Regions from separate parts of the Methylobacterium sp. E-046 genome, predicted to be linked through region 2. Evidence: riboswitches for the same ligand, from Rfam matches in the RefSeq annotation. Region 2 holds a riboswitch; each other region holds the start of a gene.

Region 1 (2,259 bases), on a different contig from region 2:
AACCCGGATGCCGCGCAGTCGAGCTTCGAGGACCCGCAACTCACGGCGCTCCAGGCTCCGCTGACCAGCGCCATGATCGACCTCTACGCACGCACGCTGAAATGGCCCGTGCCCAACGTGCGCTACGAGCTGCTCAACTCAGCCGTGAACCGCGGCTGGAGCTGGGGCTCCGGCCGGCAAGCCCCGGAGGTGCTGTCCAACCTGAAGGGAGCCCTCGCCCTGGACGGTCGGCTGCGGGTCCTCGTGGTGCACGGCTTCACCGACCTCGTGACGCCCTACTACGCCTCGAAGCTTCTGCTGGCGCAGGTCCCCGCCTACGCGGCGGGTCGCCTGAGCCTCGCGGTCTATCCGGGCGGGCACATGTTCTACACCCGCCCCGATTCGCGGGCGGCGTTCAGGACGGATGTCGAGCGTCTCTTCTCCGAGGCCGTGAAGGCGCGCGATGTCGGGTCCTCGGAAGCGCCTTCGCAAGCCCCTTCGCAAGTCCCCTGGCAAGCCCCGGCGGAGCGGCACTAGGCCGGACCCGCCGGGAAGGGCCGTTCCGCGAGCAGGCCGTTCGACGCGCCGCCGCCTCCGCACGACAGCCGAAAGTCTCACCCGACCCGCATCCCGCGCGGCAGGATCGCGGGTCGGGCGGCGCCGCTCGGAGGATGGCGACGAGATTCGGATCCCACCGGCCGCCGATCCGTTGTGCGGGGACGCCGTAGCGTCTACAAAGGGCCCGTGACGGTGCCCCGGCGACGGGGTGAAAAGGGAATGCGGTGAGGGGCGTAAGCCTCAAATCCGCGGCTGCCCCCGCAACTGTGAGCGGCGAGTGCCTGCCAGAGAGCCACCGGAGCGATCCGGGAAGGCGGCCGGCGCGCAGAGCCGCGAGCCAGGAGACCTGCCGTCACGCCAGGATCCCGCAATGCCGCCGGTGGGGCGGCTGGAGAGACACGCTGATGACCACTTCGACCCTCGCCCCCGCCGCACTCGGCACCCGCTCGGCCGAGCGACCCGTCGCCGTGGCACTCGCGGCGTTCCTCGGCCTCGGCCTGCTGTTCATGGCGGGCTTCTCGCCGGCGATCGCGCTCCACAACGCGGCGCACGACTTCCGGCACACCCAGAACTTCCCCTGCCACTGACGCCCTGACACAAGGGATGATCATCCGGCTTCTGTCGGCGGCGCTGGCTGCCGGCTTCATCGCGGCCATCGTCGTGACGGGCCTCGAACTCACGCTGACCTTGCCGCTGATCCTCGCGGCCGAGCGCTACGAGCGGGCGGAGCCCTCGCATCAGGCAGCCAAGACGTTGCCGATCGTGCTGGCTCATTCCGGTCACGATCATTCCGATGCCGATAAGGCCGGGCCGGATCGCGCCGCCCCGGAATGGCAGCCCGGTGCCGGTCTGCCGCGGATGGCGTTCACCGCACTCGCGACCCTGGTCGGAGGGGTCGGCTACGCCCTGTTGCTCGGCGCGGTGATGCTCGCCTGCGGGCGCGAGCCGACGGCGCGGACCTGCCTCGCCTTCGCGATCGCGGGCTTCGCCAGCGTCGCTCTGGCACCGGGTCTCGGCCTGCCGCCGGAACTGCCCGGCAGCGAGGCGGCCCCCCTGGCGGCCCGCCAGGCATGGTGGGTGATGACCGCGGCGGCAACTGGAATGGGCCTCTACCTGATCGCGATCCGCCGCTCGTTCATCGCCATCCTGGGTGGCCTCATCCTGATGATCATCCCCCACATGGTCGGCGCGCCGCAGGCCCCGGCCGGGACCTCCGAGCTTCCTGCGGCTCTCGCCGCGCAGTTCGCGTCGCGATCCCTGGCGATCGGCTTCGTGCTCTGGGTGATGATCGGCCTGGGATTCGGCTGGGCGTGGCACGCTTTGGCGCGCGACGCGGCGCGGGGTGCGGCCCGTGCCTGAGACCGTCCTGTACGTCTGCACGACCTGCCGCCGCGAGGGCGACGACCCGGACGGACCCCGCGCCGGGAGCCGCCTCCTCGATGCGCTGCGGGCCCGGGCCGGCGCTGATCCGCACCTGCGGATCGAGCCCGTGGAGTGTCTGTCGGTCTGCAAGCGCCCCTGCACCGTGGCCGTGGCCTCGGCCGAGCGCTGGACCTACGTGTACGGCGACATGGACCCGGCCCTCTCGGCCGAGACCATCCTGGCCGGGGTAGCCGCCTACGCGACGACCTCGGACGGCATCGTGCCCTGGCGCAACCGGCCGGCCGAGTTCCGCAAGGGCGTGGTCGCCCGCATCCCACCCTTCCCCGAACCTCGCCCGCT
Region 2 (2,259 bases):
CCGCCGGCACCCGTCTCCGCTGCGGACGGGGCGTCCGCGCGCATGGGCCGCGGCGTCGCGGACGTCCGGACCGATGGGATCGACCGGCTGTAGCATCGCCCGCGCGCAGCGGCAAAGGCGGCCCTCCACGCGGGCCCATCAGGGCTCAGAGTCCCAACGAAGCGATCCTGTCCGTCGAGCCGACCGGCCGGCAGGGCGACCGGGAACAGGAAGAGGACCTCGTGCCCGACCAGCCCCTCGTACGCGACGTCATTCGCCCCACGCGCGGGCCGCCGAAGACCGAGACCCTGATGCCGAGTTCCCCTGAAAACGCGTGGATCAGGCCGTTCCGGGCGCTTACGGCGAACGCGACGCTGCTCCCGAGGAGCCGGAAAACCTTGGGCTGTCCGTCATCGGCACGGATCTCGGCCACCGACAAGCTATTGTAGCGCCGGGGCAGGCTCGGGCCTCCAAGCGGATCCCCGCAAGAGGGGCTCCAACCCATATTTCGAACCGATCACCGCGTCCCCGCCGGAGCCGCAACGGAGCACCGCCCGCGTCGATTCACGGCAACCTTCGGACACGCGGTTGACGCCCAGGCGCGCTACGGCCAAGCTGTCGGCCGACGGTTCCCCTTGGGGATCAAAAGGGAACGCGGTGAGGGGTTCGCCCCGAAGCCGCGGCTGCCCCCGCAACTGTAAGCGGCGAGCCCTTCACCACCACGTCACTGGGTCACCCCGGGAAGACGGTGCGAGGGCGGCGACCCGCGAGCCAGGAGACCTGCCGTCAGCCGTGGTCACACGCGAAACGCGCCGGGCGGGGTGTCCTGGCGGGTGTCGAGGCACCGTCAATCCCGAGGGGAGGCGGTCGCCGAGGCCTCGTTCGCGGTGACGTGCCACAGCAAGCGCGCCCGCGACACCGTTCCCGATGTCCGTCTCCGTCCTCTCGAACTCCCCGAATCCGACATCGGGCCGCCGCGCACGCGTTTCGGCGCCGTCACCGAGTGGACGTTGAATTGCAATGTTATTACACTGCTTTTAGACTTGGGGGCCGGCGCGCGCCGCGCACGGACCGCTTCCCTCATGCCTTCATCGCCCCATCGCCCCAGACTCACCGGGACGGCGCCGCTCTGCGGCTTTCTCCTCGCGCTCCTCGCCAGTCCGACCGCCGCTCAGGAGACCGTCACCTTGGATGAACTGTCCGTCGCGGGTGCAGGCGGCGATCCGAGCCGCCTTCCGCCGAACGGCCTCAACCTGCGCACGCCCGACCGGACTGCGAGCCGTGTCGGCCTGACGCCGCTGGAGACCCCGGCCAGCCTCGATATCGTGTCCGGCGAGACCGCGCGGCTGCGCGGCCAGGACACGATCGCCGACGCTGTGACCCAGGACGCCACCGGCATCACCACCATCGCGGCGCCCGGCAACGGCAACGGCGCGTTCACGTCCCGCGGCTTCGCTGGCCCGAACTCGATCCAGCAGCTCTACGACGGCACGCGCTTCTACGTCGGCGCCAACACCGTGACCTTCCCGTTCGACACGTGGAACGTCGAGCGAATCGAGGTGCTGCGCGGGCCGTCCTCGGTGCTCTACGGCGACGGCGCCATCGGCGGCGTCATCAACGTGGTCCCGAAGAAGCCGGTCTTCGTTCCGATCAACACCGCCCGCGCGGTGGTGGGCACCGACGGCGTCGCGCGCCTCGCCCTCGATTCCGGCAGTCCGATCGGGCAAGCCGAGTTCGGCGACACCTTCGCGTATCGCCTCAACGTCAGCGGCAACCGCGCCGACGGTTGGATCCGGCCGGAGGGCGATTTTCGCAACCTCGCGGTCTCGGCCGCCCTCCTGTTCCAGCCGAGCCCGAACCTCGCCATCACCCTGAGCCACGATCTCGGCTACCAGGAGCCCGCCCGCTACTGGGGCACGCCGCTGGTCGAGGGACGGATCCCGGATCTGATCCGGTTCAACAACTACAACGTCCGCGACGCGAAGATCACCTGGGCCGACAACTGGACCCAGATCAAGACCGAATGGTCCCCCTCGGCCGACATGACGATCCGCAACACCGCCTACCGGCTCACCAGCCGGCGCCACTGGCTCGACGTCGAGCAGTACAGCTACAACCGCGGCACCGGACTCGTGAACCGGGGCGACTACCTGGAGATCTACCACAGCCAGGAGCAGGTCGGGGATCGGCTCGACGCGACGTTCCGGGGCAGCCTGTTCGGCCTGCCCAACCAGTTCGTGGCCGGGTTCGACGTGAACCACATCGACTTCCGGCACACCA
Region 3 (2,259 bases), on a different contig from region 2:
GCCTGGGCTCGCCGAGGAAGCGAGTGACCGGCACGAAACCGAGCTGCTTGTTCACCGCGACCACACCGCGGTCGACGATGACGTTGTTGCGCGTGACTGAGGTCTCGACCGTCAGCCTGGTGTCGGGGGTGATCTGCCAGCTCAGGACCGGCGCCACGAACAGCCGGTCGGAGCCGACAAAGTCGCGGTAGCTGTTCTCGCGGCCGGCCGCGAAGTTGAAGCGGTAGAGCAGCGTCCCCTCGTCGTTGAGTGCGCCGCCTGCGTCGACGGTCCCGCGGAACTGCTCGAACGAGCCCCACAGGCCGCCCATCTCGACGAAGCGGGTGGTGGTGGGCTGCTTGGTGATGATGTTGACGAGGCCGCCTGGATCGCTTCGTCCGAACAGGGCTCCGCCGGCGCCCCTGAGAACCTCGATGCGCTCGATATTCTGCGTGTCTATGAGTGGTGGCGGCCCGCCGCGGTTGGCGGCCAAGCCGTTGCGGTAGATCTCGGCGGTGGTTACGCCGCGGATGGCGTAGGCGAAGGTGCCAAGCCCGCCGAAATTGTTGGTCTGCGTGAGGCCGGGGACATAGTCGAATGCGCGGTCGACGCGGGTCGCGTTGATATCCGTGATGAGTTCACGCGGTACGACGGTGACCACCTGAGGGACGTCGCGCTGAGGTGTGTTCGTCTTGGTAGCGCTGACCGCCCGGTCAGATCGGAAGCCCGGGGTCGGCCCGATCAAGCTGATGGCATCAACGGAGCGGCCGAGAACGTCGCCATCGATCGGGCTACCAGCTCCTCCCTCTACCGAGAGCGTTTCCAGCGTGATTGATCTGTCCTGCGCCAGTGCCGGCGTACCCAGCACCGCGAGCGCTAATATGCCGGTGCTGATGAAGATGCGTCTCGGGCGACGGCACCTTAGGTGCGTGGTAGTAGACGAACGCGTTGCCACTTGGCGAGCCCCACCGCTTGCCGGGGCCGCGTGTCGATGGAGCGCGAGCGCGACAGAAGGCGAGGTTTGCCCGTGTCGACCAGCGACCCACCGGACACCCCGCCCGCGAGACGAAAACCACCGCCGAGGCAGGTCTCCTGGCTCGCGGGTCAACACCTCTGCCTGGCCTTCCCGGTGCGAGGCACCAGTGACCGTCGTCGGCAGCGGCTCGCCGCTCACAGTTGCGGGGGCAGCGCCGGCATCGCCCGTCAGGGCCTACCGGCTTCCCTCTTAGCTCACGATCACAGGAACGTGAGAACCTTGGCGGCCGCACACTCGCTGTCGGTAGCCGATGGGTCAATGGCCACGAAACATTTGGTAACATCTTAGTTCACAGTGTTGCCGGTCAATCACACAACAGGAATGCTGGCCTACTAAAGCCGACCTGTGCTCCAGCGCGTTCTGCCTTTCTCCGCCCTAAAAATTCCAGCGACACGTCAGGCCTCTCAGGCATGCACGCCGCGACCAAAGCCTATTCCTTCTGGGCCAGGGCGGAATAGAGGTGCAGCACCAAGGGGGCGACACCTTCGCCCCGACGACGCCGCAATCAAGATCGGATTGCAGTCTCCAGAAGCTTGAGGTGTGCAGCTTTGTAGGGGTTAGTTGAGCCTATTGAGGCCCTTTTCGATGATCCGATCCAGGATCTGATCCCGGGTCAAGTTTATCTGCCGGACCTCCCGCCGCTTCGCGTCAATCCATTCTCTAATATACTTCTCCATTAGCTGATCGCGGCTAAGGCCCAACTGCCGGGCGCGAGCTTCGAGACGCTCGAGGAGGAACTCATCAATCTCGTGGGGGACCGCGACCTTGTCCATCGCTCAAGCCTTGTTCTGTTTGATATGCCGAGGCAGGGCGCGGGCAATATAGCTTACCGGATCAACACCGTTAAAGTTTTTCATAGCTCTCGTCTTGTGCAGCAAACCTCGCTCTGGATTAATCGTGATCTGCATCTTGTCAGTTATTGTGATGTTGAAAGCATCGAGTTCTTCAGTGTTCTCAAGCATAAATTTCGCACCTGAAATTAACGACCATGTTTCCGCTGCGGCGTTCTCATAATGTAAAATTTGTATTTCGGCCGCGCATTTTTGACACGGCAGACGATCGGAAAATGCTCTTTTCATCGAGCACGATTGGTGCTCAATAAGCCTTCGTTTTTTCTATTGTACGAAACGTACCTTCTACGGGCCGACGCAGATTAGCTAACCGCCGGCGAGTTACTCTTGCTTTTCACCTTATGACCTCGAACCTTGTAAGCGTGCGGCTCATCGCCATCGGTGATTAGGTGG

Evidence for each region. A riboswitch is a leader RNA that binds a small molecule or an ion and turns the genes downstream of it on or off. The one in region 2 is predicted to bind cobalamin.
Region 1: another riboswitch for cobalamin. It lies ahead of MKK82_RS07605 (CbtB-domain containing protein); the one in region 2 lies ahead of MKK82_RS17250 (TonB-dependent receptor).
Region 3: another riboswitch for cobalamin. It lies ahead of MKK82_RS19560 (TonB-dependent siderophore receptor); the one in region 2 lies ahead of MKK82_RS17250 (TonB-dependent receptor).

The regions. Positions count from the first base shown of each region.
Region 1 is NZ_JAKSYP010000090.1:71,187-73,445, forward strand. It holds gene MKK82_RS07600 (S10 family peptidase) at 1-516, shown strand, start outside; cobalamin riboswitch at 711-906, shown strand; gene MKK82_RS07605 (CbtB-domain containing protein) at 942-1,124, shown strand; gene MKK82_RS07610 (CbtA family protein) at 1,141-1,896, shown strand; gene MKK82_RS07615 (DUF1636 family protein) at 1,889-2,259, shown strand, end outside.
Region 2 is NZ_JAKSYP010000176.1:68,587-70,845, reverse strand. It holds cobalamin riboswitch at 589-782, shown strand; gene MKK82_RS17250 (TonB-dependent receptor) at 1,062-2,259, shown strand, end outside.
Region 3 is NZ_JAKSYP010000183.1:265,181-267,439, forward strand. It holds gene MKK82_RS19560 (TonB-dependent siderophore receptor) at 1-847, opposite strand, end outside; cobalamin riboswitch at 1,044-1,252, opposite strand; gene MKK82_RS19565 (ribbon-helix-helix protein, CopG family) at 1,573-1,788, opposite strand; gene MKK82_RS19570 (hypothetical protein) at 1,792-2,094, opposite strand.